Regions from separate parts of the Paenibacillus sp. FSL W8-0187 genome, predicted to be linked through region 3. Evidence: riboswitches for the same ligand, from Rfam matches in the RefSeq annotation. Region 3 holds a riboswitch; each other region holds the start of a gene.
What was found. A riboswitch is a leader RNA that binds a small molecule or an ion and turns the genes downstream of it on or off. The one in region 3 is predicted to bind cyclic di-AMP.
Positions count from the first base shown of each region.

Region 1: another riboswitch for cyclic di-AMP. It lies ahead of MKY48_RS28495 (TrkH family potassium uptake protein); the one in region 3 lies ahead of MKY48_RS00495 (C40 family peptidase).
Region 2: another riboswitch for cyclic di-AMP. It lies ahead of MKY48_RS02400 (hypothetical protein); the one in region 3 lies ahead of MKY48_RS00495 (C40 family peptidase).

Region 1 covers NZ_CP150206.1:6,272,443-6,282,399, reverse strand. Annotated here, with positions in the region: gene uvrC (excinuclease ABC subunit UvrC) at 1-883, shown strand, start outside; gene MKY48_RS28500 (CPBP family intramembrane glutamic endopeptidase) at 855-2,543, opposite strand; cyclic di-AMP (ydaO/yuaA leader) riboswitch at 2,835-2,979, shown strand; gene MKY48_RS28495 (TrkH family potassium uptake protein) at 3,044-4,384, shown strand; gene MKY48_RS28490 (TrkA family potassium uptake protein) at 4,401-5,075, shown strand; gene MKY48_RS28485 (LysR family transcriptional regulator) at 5,112-6,029, opposite strand; gene MKY48_RS28480 (succinate dehydrogenase cytochrome b558 subunit) at 6,291-6,959, shown strand; gene sdhA (succinate dehydrogenase flavoprotein subunit) at 6,976-8,718, shown strand; gene sdhB (succinate dehydrogenase iron-sulfur subunit) at 8,738-9,502, shown strand; gene MKY48_RS28465 (AAC(3) family N-acetyltransferase) at 9,619-9,957, shown strand, end outside.
Region 2 covers NZ_CP150206.1:537,171-547,127, reverse strand. Annotated here, with positions in the region: gene kdpC (potassium-transporting ATPase subunit KdpC) at 1-372, opposite strand, end outside; gene kdpB (potassium-transporting ATPase subunit KdpB) at 454-2,487, opposite strand; gene kdpA (potassium-transporting ATPase subunit KdpA) at 2,509-4,188, opposite strand; gene MKY48_RS02400 (hypothetical protein) at 4,447-4,857, opposite strand; cyclic di-AMP (ydaO/yuaA leader) riboswitch at 4,988-5,155, opposite strand; cyclic di-AMP (ydaO/yuaA leader) riboswitch at 5,698-5,873, shown strand; gene MKY48_RS02395 (hypothetical protein) at 6,007-6,471, shown strand; gene MKY48_RS02390 (proline dehydrogenase family protein) at 6,530-7,450, opposite strand; gene pruA (L-glutamate gamma-semialdehyde dehydrogenase) at 7,654-9,201, shown strand; gene MKY48_RS02380 (serine hydrolase) at 9,274-9,957, opposite strand, start outside.
Region 3 covers NZ_CP150206.1:100,562-110,518, reverse strand. Annotated here, with positions in the region: gene MKY48_RS00520 (heavy metal translocating P-type ATPase) at 1-1,855, shown strand, start outside; gene MKY48_RS00515 (copper amine oxidase N-terminal domain-containing protein) at 2,041-3,210, shown strand; gene MKY48_RS00510 (YwhD family protein) at 3,306-3,824, opposite strand; gene MKY48_RS00505 (M1 family metallopeptidase) at 3,973-5,964, shown strand; gene MKY48_RS00500 (hypothetical protein) at 5,976-6,803, shown strand; cyclic di-AMP (ydaO/yuaA leader) riboswitch at 7,153-7,293, shown strand; gene MKY48_RS00495 (C40 family peptidase) at 7,298-7,771, shown strand; gene MKY48_RS00490 (C40 family peptidase) at 8,209-8,682, shown strand; gene MKY48_RS00485 (GNAT family N-acetyltransferase) at 8,821-9,321, shown strand; gene MKY48_RS00480 (cytochrome c) at 9,483-9,839, shown strand; gene MKY48_RS00475 (4a-hydroxytetrahydrobiopterin dehydratase) at 9,939-9,957, opposite strand, start outside.

The DNA of each region.
Region 1 (9,957 bases), 1.2 Mb from region 3:
GCAGGCCGAAGCCGCTGGCATCGTGGATGCAGCCGGAGGGGCTGCCGCCCTGCAGGAATGGCTCGGCGTGAAGGTGCATGTGCCGCAGCGTGGTTTGAAGAAACAGATGGTGGGCATGGCGTCGGATAATGCAAAGGTGTCCTTAGACGAGAAATTCCGCTTGATTGAGCGCGATGAAGAACGCACCTCGGTCGCAGCGGCGAATCTGGGCGAAGTGATCGGCCTCCAGTCGCTGAACCGGATCGAGGCATTTGATAACTCGAACATCCAGGGGACCAACCCGGTATCGGCCATGGTTGTATTCACCAATGGGAAACCGGACAAGAAGGAATATCGGAAATACAAGATCCGTACCGTGCTGGGACCGGACGATTATGATACGATGCGTGAAGTGATCCGGCGGCGGTACGAGCGCGTCTTGAAGGAGAATTTGCCGCTTCCTGATCTGATTGTGGTCGATGGAGGGAAGGGACAGATTTCCGCCGCCAGCGATGTGTTGGAGAATGAGTTGGGGTTGTATATCCCGGTCTGCGGGCTTGTGAAGGATGCCAAGCATAAAACAGCGCAGCTCATGGTCGGAGACCCGCCGGAGCCGGTTACGCTGCCCCGGGACAGCCAGGAGTTCTATTTGCTGCAGCGTATTCAAGATGAGGTTCACCGGTTTGCGATTTCCTTCCACCGCGAACAGCGCGGCAAATCGATGGTATCCTCCAAGCTGGATTCCATCCCGGGCATTGGTGAGAAGCGCCGGAAGCTGCTGTTGAAGCATTTTGGCTCGGTCAAAAAAATAAAAGAGGCTTCAGTCGAAGACTTCAAGCCCCTTTCAATCGGTGAGAAATTAGCAACGGAAATTCTTAAGGCACTTCGTGAGGAGGAGTCGTGACATACGGCTTCTCTTTTTTTGTTGGATTGAAACGGTAAATCGCATACGCAACAAGCGCAGGAAGCACCATGTAGAAAGCACCAATCAGCAAGTTGGTGGTGTCCTTGAGCAAGATCAGGCTAATACCCATCAAGATGCTATTAAAGATGACATGGGAGAACATGGCCGCCAAATACCCATATTTCAAAAAGATGTAGCTGAACAGCAAGCCGATGATAACCAGTTCAATGGGCCGGGAAATTACAGGGTATATCGGATAAAGCGTATGCCCGAGCGCCCAGATGAGCGAGGTAATCAAACTGGCAACGAACGTATTGCGGACGATCTTTTTCACCATTTTGATTCCGAACAGTCGATAGACGGCCTCTTCGGATATGCCGGCCAGCCAGGCCATCAGCGGAAACAGCCAAGGATAGAGCATGTTGTAAGGCGACTGTGTGGCATCCGTGGTGGACCATGTATTTAAGGTTAGGCCCAGAACGATAAAGATAATGGATTGGACCCCAAGCAGGATGAAAGCCCACATATATCCCAGCTTCATGCTGTCCAGTACATAATGACCGTATCCGGGTTCTTTGGCGCGCGGCCATGGATTGAGCCCGTCTTCTTTTTGCCATAGTCCGTTGCCCCCGACAAGGGAGAAATAGAGCAGGGCGGAGAATATGAGCGAATAGACCGCATAGAAAATCATCATCCCGAATATACCAGTTTGCGACATCCCCTCGGATTTGAAAACGGGAATCAGATTATACGTATTTAGCATCTGAATGATAAACAGCAGCACCGCTAGGAACAGGCCGCGCTTAAACGACGTATAGGCTCTGGTCTTTACGCTGTACACAATGGCAAGAATGCCAAGGATGAGGGTGAACAGGCCATACCCTGCGAGTGTCAGCAGCGTTGCATCCTGAGTCTGCTTGTTGACATAGGCGGAATGGGCGGACGGGACTGAGAAGGATGGCTCATAGGAGCGTAATTTCCCATGTTCGAAGGTGAAACGGTGCTCCAATCGGGAATCGCCAATCTTGGATTCCGGGTCCACATATCGAAGCCGGGGTTCCCCTTCCCGCGTAACCAGCTCAAGGCGCGACAGGTCATAGCCCGCTCGCTGGAGCCAAGGCTCCGCGAGCGCTTGCTTCTCGGCTAATGACATGCCGTCCTCGACGACAAGCAGCATCTGCCTTTGTACATCGCCCTTGTTCAGCTCAATCCGGTCATAGCTGGAGCGGGCGTAATCGTACGAGAAGCCGACGATGCCTGAATTTTGCATGTGCACGTCCACATTGAGGGCATCCCCTCCCGGTTCGCTGAAGCGAACGCGGTATACGTCATAGGGATATTTGGCTTCATAGGTTTTGTTGTATTCCGAAAGTTTCTTTTCCTTCGCCAGATATCCGTAAAGTTCCGATTTGGATTGATATGTAACCAATGTGTCATCCGTTTTTGCAGCCGTAAACTGCAAATGCTCCTGAGCAAAGCTTGAAGCCGCTTGCCGAGCCTGCTCCTTGGATATGATATTCGGAGATGCCATCTCGGTAGAATCCGGATTCGTCGACGGAAACACCTGAAATAATAGGAACAGAATCAGGCCGACTGCGGCAGGCGCGATGAGCTGTTTGAGATTGGGCTTCAGCTTCAAGGGCTCTCTTGCACGATTCATGAAATTCCTCCTCTAGGAAAGTTGATACTCCCACTGGTATTCGATATGCCTGATTAAGTACGCATAGAGTCAATATAACATAGTTATGAAAGTCATAAGCAGCTTATCCCAATATCCGGAATAATGAAACAAATCGATGAAAATGAATGAAAGGTTTCGAAAACGTTAGAGAACCCTATGCTTGTATTCTTGAATATGCCCAATTCGCGCTCTTTTAAAGATTTTTTGGGTGAAAAACGGCATTGGGTTACGTACCAGATTGCGTTATAATCACATCATGCTTCAAGGAACCGAATATTCCAGCCGAATTTCGTACTGAAAATGGGGGAACCATGTAATTGGGGTGAATTTCATTATTCCTAGAATAATGAATAGGGCGACCTGTGGAAATGCCCGAATCCGTCAGCTAACCTCGTAGGCTGCAGCACAGGAACCAGACCGTAAAGGGCACTGCGTTTTCCAGTGTCTTTTTTCTTGATTTTTTTTAAGAAGGTGACCGATTGAACTCTAAATTTAACTGGCTCAGGTTGTCTCCGCCGCAGATTCTCGTGCTTGGTTTTGCGGCTATTATCTTCATCGGGACGGCGCTGTTAATGCTGCCGATTTCCACAAGTACAGGTGAACCGCTTGAATTTATCGATGCCTTGTTCACTTCGACATCGGCAACATGTGTAACGGGTCTGGTTGTGGTGGATACAGGAACGACATTCAGTTCCTTCGGAGAAGTCGTGATTATGCTGCTGATTCAGATCGGCGGGCTCGGATTCATGACGATGGCTACTTTATTTGCCTTGGCTCTGAAAAGACGCATCTCGCTCAAGGATCGCCTCATTCTGCAAGAAGCGATGAATCAGTCCTCGATGGAAGGAATCGTAAGGCTGATTCGCAGAGTGTTGTTGTACTCCCTCATCATCGAGGCCTGTGGTGCCATCATTCTATCGATCCGCTGGGCGTTTGATATGCCGATCGGCCAGGCGATTTATTATGGCGTTTTTCATGCAGTCACGATGTTTAACAACGCCGGTTTTGATTTGTTTGGTGATTTTCGGAGTTTGACCGGGTATGTCTACGATCCTGTAGTCAACATAGTCGTGATGTTTTTGATTGTCTCAGGTGGGATTGGTTTTATCGTATTATCCGATCTGATTGATTTCCGAAAACAGCGGAGACTTTCCTTGCACTCCAAAGTGGTGCTCACCATGACGGCTACCTTGCTGCTGGTTGGATTTATCGTCATTCTTATATTTGAATTCACCAATCCGAGGACGCTCGGCTCTCTGAATTGGGGCGGAAAATTCTTCGGTGCGTTATTCCAGTCCGTAACGCCGCGTACAGCTGGCGCGAATACTATAGATATTACGGGGCTTCGACAGGCCACGCAATTTTTTATCGTGATTCTGATGTTTATCGGAGCATCCCCAGGGTCAACCGGTGGCGGTATCAAAACAACAACCTTCACCATTATGGTGGGGGCGGTTATCGCCATGATGCGCGGGCGTGAAGACATCGTCATGTTCCGTTATCGCCTGGCCCAGGAGCGGGTGCTCAAGGCACTGACCATTGCATTATTGGCACTGCTGCTCGTTCTAATCGTATCGATGATTCTGTCAACGACAGAGGAAGGGAGCTTCCTGGAGATCCTATTCGAAACGACATCCGCCTTCGGTACGGTGGGTCTCTCCATGGGTTTAACGCCTGAACTGACGGGATTCGGGAAGATTTTGATCAGTATTACGATGTTTGCAGGGCGATTGGGGCCTTTGACGCTTGCTTATGCACTGGGGCCAAAAAAGGGTAAAGAATTATATCGTCATCCGGAAGGCAAAATGATTATTGGATAAGGAGTACAGGAGAGACATGAAACCAAAGCAATTTGCAATCATCGGTTTGGGACGATTTGGCGCCAGCCTGGCGCTTGAACTGATGGAACAGGGATATGAGGTGCTCGGCATCGACCGCAGTGAAGAGGTTGTCGAGGATATGAGCGAACTGCTGACGCACACGGTGGTGGCGGATGCTACGGACGAAGAGGTGCTTAAATCGCTCGGTATCCGTAACTTCGACTGCGGGATTGTGGCGATCGGGAACGATATTCAGATGAGCATCTTATCCGCCATCTTGTTAAAAGAGCTTGGTGTCGCCATGGTCGTTGCTAAGGCGATTTCAGTGCTGCACGGCCGGGCGCTGGAGAAGCTGGGCGTGGACCGGGTGATCTTTCCGGAAAGGGATATGGGGATCCGGGTAGCTCACCAACTTGTCACGCCCAACCTGCTCGACTATATCGAATTATCCAAGGACTATCTGATTGTGGAGATGACGGTCACGGACTGCATGGACGGAAAAACGCTTAGCGAGCTCAATACGAGGGTTCGCTACGGTGTCAGCGTGGTGGCCCTGAATAAACAATCCGGCATCATCGTAGCGCCAACAGCCATGGATGTGGTGAACTCCGGCGACATTATGGTCGTTATCGGCTCCAATGATAATGTGGATCTCTTTGAGTCTGAGGTCGTGAATATGCTCGAAAAATAAATAAAGAAGAAAAAAACCTGACGACCCTATATACCGTCAGGTTTTCTTCGTTTTATCCTCCTCCAGCTTACGGAACAGGATTTCCGTTTCGTCAATCCAGCGGCTGGCTGCCTTGCTCAGCTCCGAGGCTTGGCCGTAGATCAGCGAAGTTGTTCGCCGGGTTTCAATGAGTGCCGGAATATGAATGTCGACAAGCCCGTTATCGGACAACAGCTGCGGTCTCAGATAGGATTTGGGCAGAAGAGCGGCTGCCTTGCAGGTCGGGATGAGCCTGACGATCGCTTCGAAGGAATCGATCTCCATCCGAATATCCGGCATAATGCCCCAGCGGTGGAACAGGTCATCCGTCAACTTGCGGTACCAGGTGCCGGTTGAGAAAATGATCATCGGCAAGCCTTGAAGCTGCTCGATGCCGACATCCTCGATCTCCGCCAGCGGGTGTGAAGACGGGATGACAAGCTCCAGATGGTCATCAAACAGCGGAATACAGTTTAAGCCGGGCTGGTTGATGGAGGAGGCGACAATGCCGACATCGACCCGTTTATCTCTTACATAAGAAACGATCTCATGGGTCTTGCCGGTGATCAGCTTGATTTCGGCCGCGGGATGACGCTCCATGAATGCGTTAACGAGCGGGGGCAAGGTGGTCTGCAGTGTGGTTAGGCTGGCCCCCAGGTTGATCGAGATCTGATCCCCCTCCCGGTAATGGGCCAACGTCTGCATGAATTTGATCTGCTGCTGGCGCTGCTCCAGGGCAAAGGTGTACACAATCTGTCCGATGGAGGTAAGCTCCAGCCGTTTGCCGCGGCGGTTGAACAGCTGCAGCCCGAGCTGGTCCTCCAGCTTGGCTATTTTCCTGGACAGGGCTGGCTGTGACAAGTTAAGCAGCTTGGAGGCTTGGTTTATGCTGGATTGCTCTACAACGACGGCGAACATGTCCAGTTCTTCAAACATGGAATTCCTCCTATATAAAATAGACATATGTGCAAAACATTGCTTATGCGTATAGATTATAACGATTAATAATTATATTGCAATTCCATTATAAGAAAAAAAGGAGTAACATGAAACATGACACAAGTTGTTCACACGATTGCCGAAATAGGCAGCTTTTTGTCGTTGCAACGGTTTTAGGACAGGGTAAGTGTAATTGTTCTGGAAATAGGAAAGATTGAAAATGAAAACGCTGCACATTGGAAAGGGGAACGTCGACTGATGAAAGGGTATTATTCCAGAAAGCTGCATTCTTTACTCGGTGTCATACCGCTTGGAGCATTTTTGCTCAGCCATATGATTTCCAACTATAAGGCTTTCGAGGGTGGAAAGGAAGGCTTTGCAAGCGCGGTCCATTTTTTGAACAGCATGCCGCTGATATTTTTCCTCGAGCTGTTCCTGATCTGGCTGCCACTGCTATATCACGGTGTCTACGGGTTATACATTGCTTACCAGGCAAATAACAACGTGGGCAATTTCAACTATGAACGGAACATCCGCTTCACCGTCCAACGGATCACCGGCGTTATTACGTTCGTTTTTGTTATCTGGCATATGTACGATACGCGTTTCCAAATCATGATCGGCAAAATCACGCATGACGATTTGGGCGCGACCATGCATGGCATCATGAACAATCCGATTCTGTTTACTCTGTACGTCATCGGCGTTGTGTCGGCAGTCTTCCACTTCACAAACGGCCTGTGGGCGTTCCTCGTTAGCTGGGGCATCACCGTCGGTCCACGCGCGCAGAAGGTATCCACTTACATCTGCATGGGCTTGTTCGTATTGATGAGCGTGCTGTTTGTTCTGGCTATGACAGCATTCCGCAGTTCCGAATTCGAGGCGGCGACAGCAATGATCGATGTAGTTAAGACAGTCTTAAGTTAAGGGGAGTGAACGAAAAATGGCATCTAATATTATTGTAGTGGGTGGCGGCCTCGCCGGGCTGATGGCAACCATCAAAGCGGCAGAAGCAGGAGCTCACGTTCATCTATTCTCACTTGTACCTGTTAAACGCTCTCACTCCGTGTGCGCGCAAGGCGGCATCAATGGAGCCGTGAATACGAAAGGTGAGGGTGACTCTCCTTGGGAGCACTTTGACGATACGGTATACGGCGGCGACTTCCTTGCGAATCAGCCTCCGGTCAAAGCGATGTGTGAAGCGGCTCCGGGCATTATCCACTTGATGGACCGCATGGGCGTTATGTTTAACCGTACGCCGGAAGGTCTGCTCGATTTCCGCCGTTTCGGCGGAACGAAGCGTCACCGGACGGCATTCGCCGGCGCAACGACCGGACAGCAACTGCTCTATGCGCTTGACGAGCAGGTTCGCCGCTGGGAAACTGCGGGTCTTGTGACCAAGTACGAGAACTGGGAGTTCCTGAATGCGATCATCGACGACGAAGGCGTATGCCGCGGTATCGCTGCCCAGGATCTGCGCTCGATGGAGATTAAGGCGTTCAAAGCTGAAGCCGTTATACTCGCAAGCGGTGGTCCTGGTATTATTTTCGGTAAAACGACCAACTCGGTGATCAACACGGGAACAGCGGCCAGTGCCGTTTATCAGCAAGGCGTGCATTATGCGAACGGCGAGTTTATCCAGATTCACCCGACAGCCATTCCAGGCGATGACAAGCTCCGCTTGATGTCGGAATCGGCACGTGGTGAAGGCGGACGGATCTGGACCTATAAAGACGGCAAGCCGTGGTATTTCCTCGAAGAGAAATACCCTGCTTACGGAAACCTGGTGCCGCGTGACATTGCTACGCGTGAAATCTTCTCCGTCTGCGTCGATATGGGACTTGGGATCAATGGCGAGAACATGGTCTACCTGGACCTCTCCCATAAAGATCCGAAAGAGCTGGACGTAAAGCTTGGCGGTATCATCGAGATCTATGAGAAATTCATGGGCGACGATCCGCGTAAAATCCCGATGAAGATCTTCCCGGCAGTCCATTATTCCATGGGCGGCATGTGGGTCGATTACAACCAAATGACGAACATTCCCGGGCTGTTTGCAGCCGGAGAATGCGAGTATCAATATCACGGTGCGAACCGTTTGGGAGCGAACTCCCTGGTCTCCGCCATTTACGGCGGTATGGTGGCCGGACCGAAAGCGATTGAATATGTCAAAGGCTTGAAGAAGTCCGCTGAGGATGTTTCCTCCACCGTATTTGACCGCGTAGCGAAAGAGCAAACGACCAAGTATGAAGGCCTGCTCAAGATGGAAGGAACCGAGAATGCTTATGTGATCCATAAAGAGCTCGGCGAATGGATGACCAACAACATGACGGTGGTTCGCTACAACGACAAGCTTGAAGCTACCATCGGCAAAATCAAGGAATTGAAGCAACGTTACCGCAATATCAATATGACGGATACCTCCCGCTGGAACAACCAGGGCGTGGCGTTCACACGCCAGCTGTGGAACATGCTGGAGCTGTCCGAGGCCATGACGCTGGGTGCGCTTCTCCGTAACGAAAGCCGGGGCGCTCACTACAAGCCGGATTTCCCTGATCGTAACGATGAAGAGTTCCTCAAGACAACCAAAGCAACCTGGACGCCTGATGGACCACAGATTTCATACGAAGAAGTGGATGTTTCCTTAATCCCACCGCGTATTCGCGACTATTCGAAAGACAAGTAAGAAGGAAGGGGGATTTACGATGTCTCAAACGGCAGCCGCCTCAAAGAGCGTTAAGTTTATCATTACACGTCAGGACAATCCGGAGACGAAATCCTATACTGAGGAATTCGAAATTCCGTACCGTCCCGGCATGAACGTCATTAGTGCGCTGATGGAAATTCAGCGCAATCCCAAAAATGCACAGGGCCAAACCACCGCACCAGTATGCTGGGACTCCAACTGCCTTGAAGAAGTGTGCGGAGCTTGCTCCATGGTCATTAACGGCAAGCCGCGCCAAGCGTGTGCGGCATTGATCGATAAGCTGGAACAGCCGATTCGGATTCAGCCGATGAAGACGTTCCCGGTTGTAAGAGACTTGGTTATCGACCGCAGTCGTATGTTCACGGCCCTCAAGCGCGTGAAGGCGTGGATTCCGATCGATGGTACCTACGACCTTGGCCCCGGACCTAAAATGGCGGAGAAGAAGCGTCAGTGGGCTTACGAGCTGTCCAAATGTATGACATGCGGTGTATGTCTTGAGGCTTGCCCGAACGTCAACGAAAAAACAGACTTTATCGGACCAGCCGCTATTTCCCAAGTTCGCTTGTTCAATGCTCACCCGACAGGTGAGATGAACAAGGAAGAGCGTCTGGAAGCGCTGATGCAGGACGGAGGCATCGAGGGCTGCGGCAACTCGCAGAACTGCGTGCGTTCTTGTCCGAAGGGCATTCCGCTGACTACGTCGATTGCGGAAATGAACAAGGACACAACCAAACATCTGTTTAAGCGCTGGCTTGGCGTTTAATCGGTTTAGCTTCAACACCAAGGCGTCTGACCGGGGCATGGCTTCGGGCAGGCGCTTTTTTTGTTGTATGATATAAAACATGTGTTTATTAGGATATTGAAATGGAGATGAGTCACTTGATCATCGAAAAACCGATTACGATAAAGGATATAAGCGATGACCTGCTCGCTCTTGGCGTACGGAAGGGAATGACCCTGCTCGTCCATTCCTCGCTCAAAAGCGTGGGCGGATGGATTGTCGGTGGTCCGGAGGCGGTTATACTGGCCCTGGAAGACGTACTGGGCGATGAAGGGACACTGGTGATGCCAACGCAGTCTGCGAACTTAACCGATCCGAAGACATGGGGAAATCCTCCGGCCGACCCAAAATGGTGGGATTTGATCCGCGAGAGTATGCCTCCCTATGACCCAGATCTGACCGTTACATCAGGGATGGGGATCATTCCGGAAGTGTTC
Region 2 (9,957 bases), 440 kb from region 3:
CTCCTTCCATGCTTCAATCGAAGCCTTCGTTCGTTCGATCAAATCCGGATTGGAAGGTGCGTAGTTATTGCTGCCTGAGCCGGCTCCGTTGTATTCAATGCTGGACACCCTGCCGTGAAAATATTGAGGTTCCGTAAAGTTCTGGCCGATCAATTCCGATCCAACCACCTTTCCGCCGGAATCCGTGACCAAGCTGCCGCCGGCTTGCTTCGGCATGAGCAGCTGCGAAGCTCCTGTCGTAACCAGCGGATAGAGAACTCCACATAACACGATAAATACAAGACTCGTTCTTACGGCAATGCCCAGGGAGACACGGGCGGAACCCGCCTTAGTATGAGGCGCCGGTGATGATTGCTGCAATGGATTATTCATAATTCCTCAATCCTTCCCTTGATATCTTCCACGTAAAGCAATCTTCGAGTTATCTCGATATGCCTGCTACGATGATCATATCTAAATCCACAGATGGACGATCATGTCGATCAGCTTAATCCCGATAAAGGGTACGATCACGCCACCTAAGCCATAGATCAGCACATTGCGCTGAAGCAGCTTCGACGAACTCATTGGCTTATAGGCTACGCCCTTCATCGCAAGCGGTATCAGCAGTGGGATAATGACGGCATTAAAGATCAGCGCAGACAGAATCGCCGACATGGGAGAACCCAGTCCCATGACGTTGAGAACATTCATGCTTGGGATGGCGGCTGCAAACATCGCCGGTATGATGGCAAAATATTTGGCGACATCGTTCGCGACGCTGAACGTGGTCAGCGCGCCCCTCGTCATTAGCAGCTGCTTGCCGATGGCAACCACCTCGATAATCTTCGATGGATCTGAATCCAGATCCACCATATTAGCCGCTTCCTTGGCTGCGGTGGTACCGCTGTTCATCGCCAGCCCCACATCGGCCTGGGCCAGCGCCGGGGCGTCGTTCGTACCGTCACCGGTCATCGCTACTAACTTCCCTTCGGCTTGTTCTCGGCGGATGACGGCAATCTTATCCTCGGGCTTGCTCTCGGCGATATAATCATCGACACCTGCTTCACGGGCAATCGTCGCCGCGGTGAGCGGATTGTCGCCGGTGCACATAATCGTCTTGATGCCCATCCGGCGCAGCTGCTCAAACCGTTCCTTCATGCCCGGCTTCACGGTGTCCTTAAGGTAGATCAGACCATAGATGCGGTTATCCACGGCGATAGCGAGCGGAGTTCCGCCCTCTGTCGCGATGGCGTCACTGTTTGGCGTCAAATCCGAAGGGATGGAACCTCCTTGCGACTGCACCCACGCCTTGACGGCATCCACCGCACCCTTGCGGACTTTCCGTCCATCCTGCAGATCCATGCCGCTCATCCGGGTCTCAGCCTTAAATTCGATGAATTCCGCCCCAGCCGCCATGCTTTCATCCACTTCAAGTCCTTCCTTCTTCAGCAGCTCCAATACCGAGCGTCCTTCCGGCGTCTCGTCTTGCAGCGAGCTCACGGCTGCCCACTGGGAAACCGAGGCAAGCGATTCACCGCCGACGGGAATCAACTGGCTGGCCATCCGGTTACCAAACGTAATCGTACCCGTCTTATCCAGAATCATTGTATTGATGTCACCGGCTGCCTCCACCGCCTTGCCCGACATCGCCAGCACATTGAACTGCGTCACCCGGTCCATGCCGGCAATCCCGATCGCCGACAGCAAGCCCCCGATCGTGGTCGGGATGAGACACACCAGCAGCGAGATCAGCACCGGAACGGACAGCTCGATGCCAAGATACTTCGCAATCGGTGCGAGCGTAACGACAACGATCAGGAAAATCAGCGTTAAGACGATCAACAACGTGTTCAGAGCAATTTCATTCGGCGTCTTCTGGCGGGCGGCTCCTTCAACAAGCGAAATCATTCGGTCGATAAACGATTCCCCCGGATCGCTCGTAATCCGAATTTTGATCGTATCGCTGACAACCCGGGTACCCCCGGTAACCGAACTGAAATCGCCGCCGGCTTCTTTAATGACGGGCGCGGACTCGCCGGTAATCGCCGATTCGTCAACGGACGCAAGGCCCGCAATGACCTCCCCGTCCCCGGGAATCATCTCGCCCTGCGTAACGATCACGATATCTCCTTTGCGAAGATCCGTGGATGGTACGGATTGTACCCCTCCGTTCTCCATCACTTTATGAGCCGTCATTTCCTGCTTGGATTGCTTAAGGGAGTCGGCCTGCGCCTTCCCGCGTCCTTCGGCAAGAGCCTCTGCGAAGTTAGCGAACAGCAGCGTCAACAGCAAAATCACAAACACCGTCAGATTAAATCCGATACTGCCCTCTGTCCCGAAATAGGACGGAAATAACGTCATCAGCAAAACAACCAGGGTGCCGGCCTCCACCACAAACATGACCGGATTTCTCATCATCAGGACGGGGTTCAGCTTCGTGAAGCTCTTCTTGAGCGCCTGACGAACCATCTCTTTGGACATCACTTTTTTTCTCGTATTATTCATGGTAATAGGCCACCTTTTCTATTAACGGATCGTCAGATGCTCAGCAATCGGACCAAGCACAAGTACAGGCAGGAAGGTCAATGCACCGATAATCAGAACCACTGCAATGAGAATGCCGGCAAACAGCTTATTATCTGTCCGGAACGTCCCAAGCGTCTCGGGAACCCATTGCTTCCGCATCAGCGAGCCGCCCACCGCCAACAGGGCAATCATCGAAATGTAACGGCCGAAGAGCATGACCAGTCCTGTTGTAATGTTCCAGAACGGCGTGTTATCTGACAGACCCTCAAATCCGGAACCGTTATTGGCAGCGGAAGACGTGTATTCGTACAATACTTGCGAGATGCCATGAAAGCCCGCATTGGTAATGCCTGCCTGCCCTGCATCCGTCATCAGCGCAAGGGCGGTCGGAGCCAGGATGATAAATGGATGCACCAGGATAACAATCGCAATCAGCTTCATCTCCCGCGCCTCGATTTTTCTGCCTAGAAATTCGGGGGTTCGACCAACCATAAGACCGGCCAGGAACACCGCCAATATCGCGTACATGAGCATATTCATCAGCCCAACGCCCTTTCCGCCAAAAACAGAGTTCAGCATCATCAGGGACAGCGGCGTAATCCCTCCAAGCGGCGTGAGTGTATCATGCATGTTGTTGACCGACCCGGTTGTGGCCGCGGTCGTCACTGTCGTGAACAGAGAAGATTGAGCAACCCCGAACCGGACCTCCTTGCCCTCCATGCTGCCTTGCGAGGCATCGATGCCCAAGCGGTTCAGCGCCGGATTGCCATTGGTTTCAGCGGCATAGTTCAGCGACAGGAAAGCGATAAACAAGGTCATCATCACCGAGAAAATAATCCAGCCCTGTTTGCGGCTCTTGGCGAATAAACCGAACGTATACGGAAGTGCCGCCCCGAGACTCCACATGGACAGGATTTCGATGACATTGGTCAGCGGGGACGGGTTCTCGAACGGATGTGCCGAGTTCACTCCCATAAACCCGCCGCCGTTGGTGCCCAGATGCTTGATCGATTCAAGCGCAGCTACTGGCCCTACAGCTATTTGCTGCTCGCTACCTTCCAGCGTCGTGACGCTGAGCGTAGGCTTCAAGGTCTGCGGCACCTGCAGCGCAACCAGTACCATTGCAATGATGAACGCAGCCGGGATGAACACCCGGGTGTGAGCTTTGACGAAGTCCTCAAAAAAATTACCGACGGTTGAGCCCTTGCTAGTCACCGCCCGGATAAAAGCAATCGCCACGCAGAGCCCGGTTGCCGCAGACGTGAACATCATCATCGTAATGACAGCCATCTGGGCCATATAGGATAACCCCGACTCCCCGCTGTAATGCTGAAGATTCGTATTGGTCATAAAGCTGATGATCGTAGAGAACGACAAGGTCGATTCCATATTATCGATGCCATTCGGGTTGAAGGGCAGTACTCTCTGCAACCGCAGAATCAAATACCCAGACGCGACCAGCACGATATTCGTCATCACAAAGCTGATGGCATAACCTTTCCACGTCATTCCCTTGCGTTCTTTCAAGCCAATCAGTGCGAAGATCGGTTTCTCCGCCCAGGAGAACCATCTGTCCGTTCCATTGCCTTCATTGCGAAACACCTGATATAGATAAGTTCCAAGCGGCTTTACCAGCAGCACCAGAACGAGTATAACGATGGCAATTTGTAAAATGCCCATGGCGAATGCCTTCCTCCTTCAGCTGTCTCCCTAGAATTTTTCAGGGTGAATCAGCGCATAAATCAAGTACAGAAAAATAAAGAGCGTGCATACCAAAATGATCATCATGGTTAATCCGCCTCCGGTTCAGAAACCACGCGCCCACACCAAGACATGAACAGCATGAACAGTCCGTAGGTTCCTCCCAATATGAGCACCATATATAAATCCTGCATGAATATAACCTCCTAAAACCTCGTTGTGATATCAGCCAAGACCTTAGCTGACAATGGACGAAATCAGGAAGGATACCTGGTGATGGTTCGTATGAAGCACCACATCGGCACCCAGCCCTTTGTATATCAATCGCGGATTGCTGGAATGGGTAATCACATAAATCGACTCTGTGGTCCAGGTCCGGCAAATCCGTAAATAGCGGCAGCATAGATTCAAGCTGCTCTCGAACAGAAACACCTTGCTGACGGGAAACTCGGGAATGATCCAGGTTTGCTCGTCCCTTGTATCGATTAGTATCATGTTGGTGCAGCCCAGCTCATGCAGCCTCTCCTGTTCAACCCGGTTGTTGGCTATGGCCACAAACGAAATGCGCTTAAAGATCAGCTGGCGGATAAATTCTTCCCCGGCCTTGTTCGGTGCGGATACCAGGATAAACTCCTGCGATTTCTCCATCTTTTGTTCTCCTCCTAAGTTCGGAAAGAGAAGACAACAACAAAGAAGCCTGTGGAAAGAGAAGAACTCTTCCCGCAGGCTCCTTAATAGGACACGGTGAAATACACCGTGGCCCAAGTCCACGACAATCGTTGCCTCTCTCGATACGCTTACGAGGTTAGCTGACGGATTCGGGCGTGAGAGTCGCCCTACCCATAGACCGTTATCTTGTCCATGGGATTCACCCCTGAGAGATAGATTCATCTCCCGACTGGTTCCCCCGTTCCTTTTCCATTCAAGGACTCAGCGAAAATTGAAAACGAGTAGCATGTTATTCTATTAGCCATTGACTAAACATCCAGGTCCGGCAAAACAACACAGCATCAGGTTCGAGCGGTGAGAGTCGCATCATCCTGCAATTTCAGCGAAGGCCCATGGCGCCTTCGCCCGAGATTCGATCCATAAAAGAGCCTGATGCAGCTCTCACACTGCCTGTAGGCCTTCATGAAACGGTTGCCTGCATGCCTGTCGCTGGTGTCCGTCAATTCATAGTTCGTATCATACGTCTGGCCCTGCAGGAAGTAAATGTGAGCAAAAACACATGTGGCGTTATGTCGAACAGGAACTGACCAGTATTGCTTCATTATCTCCCGAATACTACTCTATACTATGTATTTCTCTTGTTTTCTTGTATTTACCGCAATCTATCGAGATACCGAGATTTTGCCATGATAATCGATGACACGACTGAATGTACACGTTTTCTTACACGGTTTTCATCGATTTTCGGAATATATCCGTCCCATATGATCATTTACTTTTAGTTTCCTCCGGCGTATGATTCATCCATCTATTCGAAACATTCGTTATACGCTGAGCTCCCGACAGATGGGGAGACGGGGGAACCAAAATCGCCAATGGAGCTTCTATTGGTGAATGGGGTGAATCCGCAGTGCCTAGATGGTCAGGCACTGCGGTAGGGTGCTCTCAAGCCCGAATCCGTCAGCTAACCTCGTAGGCGCGTTTTGAGAGAGAACACCACCCGAGCCTTAAGCGGAAGCGGCCACTGGAACAGGGCCTCTAACGACAAAAAGGCCTGGAGAGCGGGGGATCTCTGCTCACCAGGCCTTTTCACCGTGCATATAACATTCCTATAAAGGAGCGTAGATCATGACGAAATTCATCGAGGCTGCACTGACATCCGTTATCGAAACCGAAGTTCCCGCATTAAGTGTAGAGCCCATCCGCCATATGGAGATATTTCGTTTCGACCAGGGCTCGGCTGAACGCTTTATCCCCTGGAGCAAACGAGATTGGAACTGCGGTTTGTTCAAAATCAGCTGCAAAGACGCGGCCGGTTATGCCGAATATGCGCTGCCAAGCAACAGGGAATTCACGGATCTAGTCCGCTGGGCAGCCGTCTTTACGAGGCTGAAAGGCATGACCGTGACCGAGGCCGTTCGCTATGCCCAGAAGCAGCACCAGTGGGGATCCGCCCGGATGCAGCTCGCCGTATCGGCGCTCGCCGATCTGGAGACCAATCGGCAACAGCACATCACCCGTAAGCGGTTAGGCAGCTTGCCGCTGGAGCGTTCCTTCCTGATGGACTGCTCGGAGGCGTATTATTTCTTCTAGGACAGTAGCTAGAGAGCTACCGTCCTCGCTTCGCTTTCAATTGATTATTTTCCCCCTCTCACTTGAACATATTTTTGAGCACCATCATCAGGTTGGCCGGCTTCTCCGCCAGCCGCCGCGTAAAATACGGGTACCACATCGTTCCGTAGGGCATATAACACCGAATGCGGTAGCCGTCCTGTGCAAGCGCTGCCTGATCGTTCATCCGCAGCCCGTACAGCATCTGAAACTCAAATTCCTGTTTGTCTATGTGACTCTGCTCGGCAAACACCTTCACCCAGTCGATGATGTTGTCATCATGCGAAGCAATCGCAACGTAGGCACCCTGATCAAAATGCATTTTGATCAATTTCTTATAGTTGTCAATGACCTCCCGCTTTTGCTGAAAAGCGATGGTTCCCGGCTCTTTGTACGCCCCCTTCACGAGCCGCAGATTAACACCGGCATTGATTAAATTCTTGACGTCCTCCTCCGTACGGAACAAGTAGGCCTGCATCACGGTCCCCACATTGGTCAGCCCCTCCTTATGGAGCCGCAGCGTCATGTCTATCGTCGCCTGGGTATACGGCGAATCCTCCATATCCAGACGAACGAAGTTACGGTGCTCTTTCGCCTTTTTCGCCACCAGCTTGATATTCTCGTAAGCCTTCTCGGGGTCCAGTGCCATGCCCATCTGCGTCGGCTTCAGCGAAACGTTCGATTTCACTCCCCGCTTGGCAATCCCTTCTACAAGCTTCAAATACTCCTCCCGGTACCCGGCCGCTTCGTCCAGCGTCGTGATACCCTCCCCCAAATGATCGAGCGTGACGAGAATGCCCTTCTCATTCAGCCTCTCAATTTCATCCAGCGCCTCGCCCAAGGTATCGCCGGCTATGAATCTGCCCGCCAGTTTTCGGCCGTACTTGATCGACAACCACTTCACGAATTTATTACCGGACACCGTCAGGATCACTTTACGGTAAAGTTCGGTTCCGTCCATGCGAGCTCCCCCTTTGCAAAAGGCAAACCAAAATGCACTCTATCTTAACTCATATGCAAAAATCATGACGGCATGCAGAAAGACATACATATCTAACATCGAGCTTTTCACCAAGAGATTCTAAACACCCCACCATGACGCATTCAGCAGCTGGACCATAAACCTAAAGCTCCGAATCATATCATGTTAAGGAGGGGCCTTCCATGCGAGTACCTTTTCGGAATGAACCATTTCTGGACTTCAACAACGAGTTGAACAACAAGTTATACGATGCTGCGCTATCCGCGGTCGAAGCCGAACTCGGCAAGACGTACCCTCTGGTTATCGGCGGTGCCCAAATCCATACGGAGCGTACCCTAAAGTCGGTCAATCCGTCCCGTAAACGTCAGGTCATCGGCATTGTATCCCAAGCCGATACCGAACTTGCGGAACAAGCCATTCAGACAGCCGCACGGACTTTTGAGACGTGGAAACACACCGCGCCGAGCGAACGGGCACGATATTTGTACAAGGCTGCAGCAATCATGCGGCGACGCAAGTTTGAATTCTCCGCACTGATGACGCTGGAAGCTGGAAAAACGCGTGCCGAAGCGGATGCGGATACGGCCGAAGCGATCGATTTCATGGAATTCTATGCACGCGAAATGCAGCGCCTGAGCGCGCCCCAGCCGCTAACGGTTCATGAGGAGGAAGAAAATCATCTCTATTACATTCCACTCGGCGTCGGCATCGTCATTCCGCCGTGGAACTTTCCGCTCGCGATTATGGCAGGCATGACCACGGCGGCCATCGTCTCGGGCAACACCGTTGTGCTGAAACCGGCGAGCACCACGCCAGTCATTGCCGCCAAATTCGTGGAGCTACTGGAAGAAGTCAGCCTGCCTCCGGGCGTTGTTAACTTCCTGCCAGGACCGGGCCAGGAAGTGGGCGACTATCTGGTGGATCATCCGCTGACCAGGTTCATCAGCTTTACGGGATCCCGCGACGTCGGACTGCGGATTCAGGAACGCGCGGCTAAGACACAGCCCGGACAACAATGGATCAAACGCGTCATCGCCGAAATGGGCGGAAAAGACGCCATTATTGTAGACAGTGAGGCCGATCTGGACCTCGCGGCAGACGCGATCACCGCCTCCGCATTCGGTTTCTCCGGCCAGAAATGCTCCGCCTGCTCCAGGGCCATCGTGCATGAGGACGTCTATGATACCGTGCTGCAGAAGGTTATCGACCGCTCCAAGAAGCTGGTTATCGGCAGTCCGTTACACGCCGCGGTGCAGGTAGGGCCTGTCATCGACGATAAGGCCTACCGTAAAATTCTGGACTATATCGAAATCGGGAAAGGCGAAGGCACGCTGGTACTCGGCGGATTTCCGGGCGATCCGGAGGGGTATTTCATCCAGCCGACGATCTTCGCGGACGTGGCCAGCACCGCCCGTATTTCCCAAGAGGAGATCTTCGGCCCGGTGGTGGCCTTCACGAAGGCCGCCTCCTTCGACGAAGCGATCCAATTCGCCAACAACACCGACTACGGGCTGACCGGCGCGGTGATCTCGAACAACCGCGCGCACCTGGAGCAGGCGCGGCGTGATTTCCATGTTGGCAACCTGTATTTGAACCGGAAATGCACCGGTGCCTTAGTGGGCACCCACCCATTCGGCGGCTTCAATATGTCCGGGACCGATTCCAAAGCCGGCGGGCGCGATTACCTGCTCCTGTTCACACAGGCGAAGGCGGTGTCAGAGCGATTCTGATTACGGCATGCAAAAAAACCTCTCCAAGACGATGGAGAGGTTTTTTATGTACCGCTGCTTATTTTACTGGCTCTATGCCTTAACCTTGCCCTTAATCTCCCGGACCACCTTGCCCTCGAACGATTGATTCATCCAGTACGCAAGATGAATGCCTTCCTCACCGAAGGTGCATTCCTTGGTTAAGTAGAATGGCGTCTCCGTCAGCCGGATGGTCAGCTTCAACGTCCGGTCATCCTTCCAGGTCATGGAGGCAGCATATTCGTTATCCGCCGTCATCATTAGCTTCGTGGTTCCCGACTTCCACTCGTTACGACCACAGACAACCGAATTGGTGCCGTGTTCCCCCTCAAGCTCCATGACCGCGCCATCTTCTTCAAATCGAACGGAGAATGAACGCAGCTTCTCCTCATTCTCCTCGAGATCATAGACGATCCCGGAGACGTCCTTCTCAATTGGGGATACCGCCTCTTCGATTGGCGGATCCAGCTTAAGCTCTTGCAGCATTCTTGTAAGAGAAGCCTCCGCTCCGGTGTCGACCGGCAGTGCATCCAATCCCATCGCTGGCTGCAGATGCTCCCATATCTCATTCAGCACGGCCTGCATGTCTCCAAGGCCGGAGGTAATCGCAATCACCGCATCCTGTTCCGGGAACACGACGCAGAATTGTCCAAAGGCACCGTCGCCGCGGTAGGCCCCGTGGCGGCACATCCAGAATTGATAGCCGTACCCTTCGGCCCAATCCGAAGAGGAATCCGC
Region 3 (9,957 bases):
GATCTCCGCTGTTTTCTATCTCTTAACCTTTCTATTAGAAGGAAAAGTCCCTGAACCGATTGTGATCGCATTATATGCAGGGGCTATGATTTTGAGCGGATATACGACATTTTTGCGCGGACTGCGCAATCTGACCCGCTTCAAATTCAATATGGATACTCTGATGACCGTTGCGCTCGTGGGCGCCGTCATCATCGGGGAATGGCGGGAAGCCACGCTGGTTGCCATTCTATTTGGTCTTAACGAGCTGCTGGAAGGTTACGGCATGAATCGGGCCCGACAATCGATGGAAGCCCTGCTGGCTGCTGCACCGAAAGAAGCCGATCTATGGAAAGATGGTCAAACCCAGCGCGTACCGATCGAGAGTCTCTCTCCCGGAGACGTTGTCCGGGTAAGACCCGGGGAGAAGATTCCTTCGGATGGGGCCATAACCCAAGGAATCGGGGCGGTGAACGAAGCCGCCATTACCGGGGAATCGGTACCTGTTACGAAACGGGAGGGCGATGCTGTATTTGGCGGCAGTGTAAGTACCGATGGCGTTCTCTATATCGCCATATCGAAGGCCTATGAGGATTCCTCCCTGGCCAAGATCATGCATCTTGTACAGGAAGCACAGGACAGCAAGACGCCGACAGAGCTCTTCATCGATAAGTTTGCTAAATACTATACTCCGGCGATTATGATCATCGCGCTGGCGGTTACGCTAATTCCTCCACTGCTGCTGAATCAGCCCTGGATGACCTGGATCTATCAGGGGCTGTCCATCCTCATTGTCGGGTGCCCTTGCTCGCTCGTGCTTTCTTCTCCGATTGCACTGGTCAGCGGGATGACCCGCGCGGCACGCAACGGGATTCTGATCAAAGGCGGGGTCCATCTGGAGCAGCTTGGCCGGCTGGAAGCCATCGCTTTTGACAAGACGGGAACCTTGACCAAAGGCGAGCCTGCCGTGTATGCGGAGACGGTATATGATGAAACCAAATTTTATGCCGTTGTAGGCGCACTTGAGCAATCTTCTCTTCATCCGTTGGCTAAAGCCGTCATGAAGCATCTGGAGATCAAGAATCCGCAGTGCATGTTTAATGAACCTCAACAGATAACGGTATTGCCAGGTGAAGGCATTCGAGCTGAAATTGGTGGGAAACTGTTCTGGGTCGGAAGCGAGGAAGTGTTGAAGCATGTGAACGGCCCGCAAGATCATATCAGCGCCGTAGAGGAAGACATTCGGCGTATGAAGGCCCAAGGCTATACGATCGTTGCCGCCGTAAGCGAGGATCGCGTATTAGGTCAGTTCGGCCTTGCCGACGAGATCAGACCGGAGACCGAAGCCGTTGTCCGCAAGCTCCATGAGGCCGGTATCACGGATACGGTCATGCTGACAGGCGACCACGAGCAGTCCGCACAGGCGATTGCGAAGCAATCCGGTGTATCTCGGGTATTCGCAAGCCTCCTGCCGGAACAGAAGGTTGCCAAGATTAAGGAGCTCTCTTCCCGCAAAAAAACCGGCATGGTTGGTGATGGTATTAACGATGCCCCTGCATTGGCCGCTGCCGATCTGGGTATCGCGATGGGGAAAGGGACTGACAGTGCCATCGAAACGGCAGACGTCGTATTAATGCAGGATCACCTTGGCAAGCTGCCAGGGGCCATCCAAACCGCAAGACGGGTCAATCAGATTATTAAGTGGAATATCGGGCTCTCCTTGTCGCTGAAGGCCATTGCTTTACTGCTTACGATCCCAGGATGGCTGACCCTGTGGATCGCCATCATTTCGGACATGGGGGCAACCATTATCGTTACCTTGTTGGGTCTCACCATTCTGCTTGGCAAGGATCAGGAGCTGAAATCAGGATATTGATATCACCGGAGCTTCGCCCCTTCAGGGCAGCTCCGTTTTTTTTAGTTCGCCCTTTGGCGCGCCAGCTCTAATCCTTCGCCATCGCGTATATCCTTTTTTACATGATTTTGTGATGGGGTGAAACATTTTCCATTATTTAGCCGTTTATATAGACGGGAGTGTGAAAACCAGAAGGAGGAAATGATATGAAATCCGTGCAAATCATCAAATTAGCAGGTACCGCATCCATAGCCATGTCTTTATTGCTTACGTCCTCATCGCTCACAACGATTCCTGCCCATGCGGCAGCAGCCTCCACATCACAGAGCAAGGTAACATGGAGCACGCTGGATGTGAAACATAAACCTTATACGAATAAAGGCGTTGTATTCATTCCATTGAAGGAAGTTTCCGAACAGTTGCAGCTACATTTGATTACCCCGGGAAAAAACGAACTGTACATTAACAGCCCGACACAGTCTGTTCGCATTACCATCGGACAGTCGCGCGCAGTCAATGCCAAAGGGACCGCTCTGAAGCTCGAAGCGGCTCCGGTTGTGAAGAAAGGCGTGACTTATGTTCCAGCCAGTCTGATTACCAAAGCCTTCGGTATTCCTCTGAAGTATGACAGTAAATCCGGACTTAGAACGACCTTTGATGCTTGGTCAAAATACGCCTATGCTTCCAAGGCCAATATGCTGTTCTGGGTAAATCGCGAGAATGGGATGCTGTCCATGGGTAAAGTTGGATCCATGCCAGCCCAAGTTGGCATGATCCCCGTTGAGGAGATCGATCAAGTCAGCTTAAGCGCACATCGTATCAACAGCAATACCTATGTCGTCGACTTGTCCAATTATTACGGCGAACCTCATATTCATGAGGGAAGATATCGGGTGCTCATTCAGGACAACAAAATCCTGAAGCTATCCAAAACCAATCATTCCAATTTTGCCGGAATAAACTACAAACCAGACCAACTCAGTTTCCAAGGCAATATTGCCATGATGAACGGCAGTACGCTTGAGCTGGTTCATCCGACAGGCAAAACGGTCAAATCTTATGACCTGGCCGCGCTCACGGGAGTAGAGGATAGTTTTATCGTAGAAGCGATCGAACAGGACTTCCTGCTCGTCCGACCCTACACGAAGGCGACCCTATATATCGTTCATCCGACAGGCAAGACAGCGAAGCTTATCTATCCTGAACTTCTAGATGAGGAAACCATCAAGGTCATTGAGGAAATGCCGCCGAACGAGGTGGGCTTCATTGGTGACGGTTTAACGTATATCGGATATGCCGGCGGCAAGCTGACGTTCCAATACAATAATCCGTTTCTCGGTCAAAAAGAAAAACGGACCTACACCCTTCCATTCTAACCATATGCAATGACAAAAAGACCGGCGGGATTCGTTCACGAATCCAACCGGTCTTTCCACTTTAGCATCTAGAATAATCACTTTTATTTATGGTATCATGCCTCGGTTCGAAGGGCTTCCTTGAATTCCTCTGGTGTTGCATTCCACCATTCCTCGTTACGTGAAATCAGCAGCTCACGCAGTGCTTTCTTCTCGACGTCGCCAAGGCCATCCAGAATGATCTTGCGCTTCATCGCCGCATCCATTTTATTCACATGATCGGCGAGGATCTTCCAACCACGACGGGCCTCCTGGTCGATCCACATTTCACAGGCGGTCATGCCTGCATAATGCTGTCCTTCGGCGGTACGGTCTACAGCGACCCACACGATCCATACCTGGCGTCCATTCGGCACTTCATCCCGGTTCATGCTGAAACGGATACCCTTCTCCACCTTACTCTTCGCATGCATGGCTCCAATATCAACTCGGGCCTCGCCATTGTCGATAATGACAGGCGACAGACTGTTCAGATCGATGGAGCCTGATCCAAACCCTTTATGCTTACTCTTACTATTAATAATATTCAAAGCAATCGGTTTCTTCGCACCCTGCTTCTGCTCTTCATTCTCCACTGCTGCCGACCTCCTATATCAGAGCCGATTCTTACGTATCAGCTGCTAAATTGATAACCTTTGTCCCAATAATTTTATTTTAACTAATAATCCCCCAAAAGCAAACATATACATGCACTAGATGCTTGTCAACGGGAGGTTGTTCGATATGGTCCCACCACGTGCTAAAGTCTTTCTATCATCCCTGCTTGCCATAGGTTTGCTTGCAGGATCGATGCCGATATTTCTGAATCCAGGGTCCTCAGCGTCTGCTCTTGCCCCAAATGCGGGCAAGCCCTCCGTCTCTGCTGTGGAGAAGGCCCCTCTCTCACCGCCTAAGGTGCAGCCTAATATTCCCGCTCCGGCCTTAAGCGACCGACTAGTGGAATATCATATGGATGTTCGGTACGAGCCTGAGGAGAACAAGCTTAAGGGCAAACAGACGCTCACTTGGACTCATCCAGGCAAAAAAAGCGTAAACGAGCTGTACTTTCATCTGTACCCCAATGCATTTGCTTCCAATGATACGACCTTTATGAAGGAATCGGGTGGCCGGCTTCGTTCCGATCCCATGCCAGACGACGGATTCGGCTCCATGACGATTACCAGCGTGAAAACAACCGAAGGTCTGGCCCTGACCCATCGCCTTCAATTTGTCCAACCTGACGACGGTAACATCAAGGATCACAGCCTTGTCAAGCTCCGATTGCCTAAACCCATCAAGAGTGGCGAGAGTGTCACCATTCACTTGGAGTTTGAGGTCGAGCTCCCCAAAATATTTGCTCGCATGGGTACCACCGAGAATTTTATTATGGCGGGGCAATGGTTTCCTAAAATTTCGGTCTATGAACCGGCTGGTCTTCGCGGAAGAACAGAGGAAGGCTGGAATCTTCATCAATACCATGGCAACTCCGAATTCTATTCTAACTTCGGCATTTATAGCGTTCGCATCAGAGTACCCGAAAATTACATTGTTGCTGCGACTGGATTCCCTACCAAGCCTGCCCAAAAAATTAACGGGGAAAAAATTTATCAGTTCTATGCGGATGATGTACATGATTTTGCCTGGTCGGCATCGCCGAACTTTGTCACGGCAGAAGAAGCATTCTCCGCACCAGGCGTACCGGGCGTCCGCATCAAGCTGTATCTCGATCCAGCCCATAAAGACTTAAAGGAGCGTTACTTTGATGCTGCCAAGTCGGCACTCGCTTCGTTTGGAAAATGGTACGGAACCTATCCGTATTCCACGTTGTCCATCGTCGTTCCGCCAGAATCGGGCAACGGTGCAGGCGGCATGGAATACCCGACGCTGGTCACGGCCTTCGGGGCCAAAAACGATTCGCCGGGATATGAGCTGGAGCGGACCGTCATTCATGAAATTGCCCATCAATATTTTTACGGAATGATCGCAAGTAACGAATTTGAGGAAGCGTGGCTGGACGAAGCCTTCGCAACCTATGCAGAAGAACGAGTGATGGAAAAAGAATACGGGATTACCTCCAATACGGCGGCTCAGGGAGCATCCATCACTTCCCCTGCACCGCTGAAGATGGAATCCTGGAAATACAGCTCGCACGAAAACTACGCACTGAATGTTTACACGAGGGGCAAGCTGGTGCTGCAAGGCATCGAACGACAGGTCGGTCCGCGGATGATGGAGAAGATTCTTCATACGTACGCCCAGAAATACCGCTTCAAGCACCCGACCACGTCCGACTTCCAGAAAGTTGTAGAGCAAGTAAGCAAAACGTCCTGGCAGCCGTATTTTGACCAATATGTATATGGAAGCCAGATGGCGGACGTTGCCATCGACGTGATCAAAACCAAAAATAAAGGCACGGCGGAACATCCTCGGTATGAATCTACGGTCAAGATAACGAGCAGGGACGGGGATATAACCGATGTGCCAATCGTGTTCGCCTTTGAGGACGGCAAAACGGTGGAGCGAACCTGGAGCGGCAAGGACCGAAAAGTTACTTACACCCTGGAGTACAGCACTCCGCTCGCCTGGGCCATGGTTGATCCGAAATATTCCATCGTCCTAGAGAATAAACACATCAATAACTATATGAAGGCAGGAATGGATCCGAAGGTGGTTACACGCTGGAATCTCAGTATTACCAAGCTTGTGGAGACGCTGTTCGGCAGCCTGTCATGGTGAGGGGGGAGCACATGAAAAGTTACGCAGGCCAAGGGTGGATCAGTGTTAAAGACCAGCTATACGTCTCGATTCTGCTCTTCTTATACCGTTTGCTGTGGGGATACTGCCTGTACCGACTCGTAAAATCGGCAGTCGTTCCCCTTCTTATGCGATATCCGGATTCTGCCCCTAACGAGCTCAGCCGTCTTTTATTCTTCTACGAGGGCGAGATGAGCCTATCCCTGAGCAGCACGGTCCACACCTACGCATGGCTTCTGGCCGGTTTGCTCTTGATCAGGATAATCTTCACCCCGCTCATTCGGGCCGGCATCTTCTACAACCTTCACCAGGAAGCTAAGGGCGAGCGCGGTTTATTCTTCTTCATTGGCATGCGGAAACTGTGGAAACCCGTAACGCTATTCTATCTGATAGAGCTCATTCTCACCTTTGCGCCCGGTTACTGGATTCTGCCCAAAATCCTTCCGATTCTGCTGAATGGGATTCAAGAGCCTGTTCTGCTGCTTCATGCACTGCCCTATGCAGCTGGGTGGTTCTTGTACGCCTATCTGATCCGCCTGTTATTGCTCTATATGCAATTCGGGCGCACTGGGGGGTTCGGTATGATCAGCTCTATTCTGGCACTCTTCCGCCGCTTGGGCACGGCAGTGCTGTTGTCCATCACCATCGGCGGATCAGCCTGTATCATTCTGCTGCTCCTGAGCTCGGCTTCGCTCTTCTGGGCCGGGTTGATCGGCTTAATTATTCAGCAGGCCTCTTATTTCCTGAATGGATTATTCCAAATTTGGGTAATTTCCACCCAATATCATTTGTGGAGAGATTCCTCCTCACAGCATTCTTAATCGTTACAATTCGTTACCCTGATATGGTGAATCATGCTCGCGAATAAGCTGTAATCCGAAGTGACACGTTTTTATCTCGAGCTTGATTTTACAAAGAATAAGCATTCATTTATCCTCTATATTACAAATTTCTGAGCGCCAAATTACAAAAAAACCTGTTTCCCCAAGATGGGGACAGGTTTTTTTGTTTAAAAATGATCTTTCCTCGTTTGCCAAATTGTTAATACTCTGCTAAAATAACGAATATGTTAGTAACAACTTTGTCATCTTTACTGTAACTTTTTTGTTGGAACGATGTAAATTCGTTAACTATGTTGGAACGTCAGACGTCAATGAATGGGTTCATCAACATTTTAAGGAGCCGAATTCCCATAACGATATGGGAAGCGGGGGATCCGTTTTGGGTGAATTGATCTCGCAAGAGAGGGATCATAGGGGACCTTTCAACCGAACCCTTAAGCTAACCTCGCAGGCAATGGAAGGAGCTTTTTGTTTTGAAAAAGAAGTTAACGGCTGTTTCTCTCGGCCTCGCACTCGCACTCACATTAGGGACCGGAAGCGCTTTCGCCGATTCCAAATTAAATACAGCAATCAAACCAGCCATTGGTGTCTCTTATAAAACGGGTGGAACCACAACGAATGGTTTTGACTGCTCCGGATTCACCAGCTATGTTTACAAGAAGCTTGGCCTTAGCCTGCCGCGAACGTCTGCAGCTCAATACAAAGTAGGAACGGCAGTATCCAAGAGCAACCTGAAAGCTGGCGATCTCGTGTTCTTCAACACATCCGGTAGAGGTATCTCTCATGTGGGTATTTATGTTGGAAGCGGCAAATTTGCTCATTCCTCATCTTCGCGTGGTGTCATGATCAGTCCGCTAAGCCAGAGCTATTACGCCAACCGATATGTAGGCGCTAAGAGAATTATGAGTCAGAATACGTACAAATCTGTAGCTGTGAACTACAATTAATGTTGGAACTTTATTGATTTACTCTTATAAGAAGCCCTGGGTTTATGAGATTGTGCCGATCTCATCCAGCGGCTTTTTTCTTTTGTTGATTGTGTGTATACCTTTATAACGTTTAAGACAACGAAAAAGTTTCCACTTTTCAAAAAAAAATGAATGAAGATATTGAAATGACTTCGTTTGGTTATTCCATCCCCAATATCCTCTTATTCTTTATATACCCTTCTCTCTCTTCATTAAACACCGTTTTGGGAAAATATTGATTTTATCTGACGCTTCGACAGCTAATACGATTGAAAAATAGCAAAATTCATCAAGAAATAATTGCCAATCCCGCTTACTGTCTGATAGAATGGACGCAGTAACAACTTTGTCATTAATGTAAGTGCTTTAATACATAGATTGCTATGCCTCGCGGCAGCGAAAAGGAGCTTTCCATGCTGAAGAAAACATTATCAACAGCAGCCCTTAGTATCACACTGCTATTCACTTTGGGCGTTGGCAGCGTGTTTGCTGATAGTGCGCTGGATCAGGAAATCGATAAGGTGCTAGGTACACGATACAGCTACGGCGGTACGACCGCGAGCGGATTTGACTGCTCCGGCTTCACCATGTATGTATATGCCAAACTCGGTTTGAAGCTCCCGCATCAATCCGGCTCTCAATTCGACATGGGGACAAGCGTGTCCCGTAAGGATCTGCGCGCTGGCGATTTGGTGTTCTTCAACACATCGGGCCAGGGCATCTCCCACGTCGGCATTTATGTCGGCGATGACAAATTTGCCCATGCCTCGACCAACCGCGGCGTGGTTATCAACCGCCTTGCAGAGGAGTACTATGATCAGCGATACGTGGGTGCAAAGCGTATCATGAGCGATGATACGTATGAAGAGTCGGCTGGTGAATCATCCTAAGCTTTAGAGGCTAATCATCCCTATACATACTGCTTGCCCGTTAAAGGAGCCCTTACCTCTCTTTGACGGGCTTTTTGATGCGACTTGGATATTCGGAAAAGGGTTATCATTCATATATACGATAGGAGGACTTCACCAATGGATGCAACACCGATTTCATTTCACACCGTAGTCATGCGTGAAGAGCACGCAAAGGAAATATGCGCCTGGACCTATCCTCCTCCCTATAATATCTATGGCTTTCTTCCCTGGGAGCAGATGAAAGGACTTGAGGTCGAGTTTGGCGATCCCGACATTCGCCAGAGGCAGTACATCTCGATTCTGGATGAACGGGAGGCCCTGTGGGGATTTGCCCAGCTGTTTCCGATGCACGAGGTGACACGAATCGGACTTGGCATGCGGCCTGATTGGTGCGGGCGCGGAATGGGTAAACGGTTTATGGAGGCGATTGTTCGGGAAGCCAGGCGGAGGCGGCCTGTCGACGAAATCGACCTTGAGGTGTTGACCTGGAATGAGCGCGCGATCCGCACGTATCAAAAGGCAGGCTTTCATATCACCGATACGTATGAGCGACTTACACCAACGGGAAATGCCCTTTTCCACTGTATGGTGTATGAGCCGCCGGCTAATGAGGAATAGTAATCTTTGTCTATATGAAAAAGCACAATTTTGTGTACTTTTTATGAAGCCGCGCCGGATAGTTGCTTTTTTTGTCACAACTGGCTATGCTGTCTATGGATGTTGGTTTATAATGGAGACAAGTGCAAGAGTGCAGTATACATAGAAGGGACGATATGACGATGCAAAAATGGATCATGAGCGGATTGTTCTTCGTCGCATGTGCGTTGGCTATCGCGCTGATGTTTACGCTCCCAGGTAAGGAACAGGTGGCTCAGGAAGAGAAGCCGACCATGCCGGAAGTGACTCTCGATGCTGCCGCAGCGGAAGCCACAATGAAAGCAAGCTGTATTAGCTGTCACGGCGACCAACTTCAAGGCGGCGCTGGGCCGGCTTTGAATCAAGTAGGCGGACACATGGATGCGGACGCAATCTTCAACGTTGTAACCAAAGGTCGTAAGGGAATGCCTTCCTTTAAAGATCAACTTAAGCCCGAAGAAATCGCAAACATCGCGCTATACCTTGCTGAGAAAAAATAAATCAGCTTATACGCAAAACACGCTTGCACCTGGAGCTCTTCCCGGCGCAAGCGTGTTTTTACATATTCGGGACCTCTGAGGGGACTAACCGTCCCCCTCCTATTGTGCCGCCTTGCCA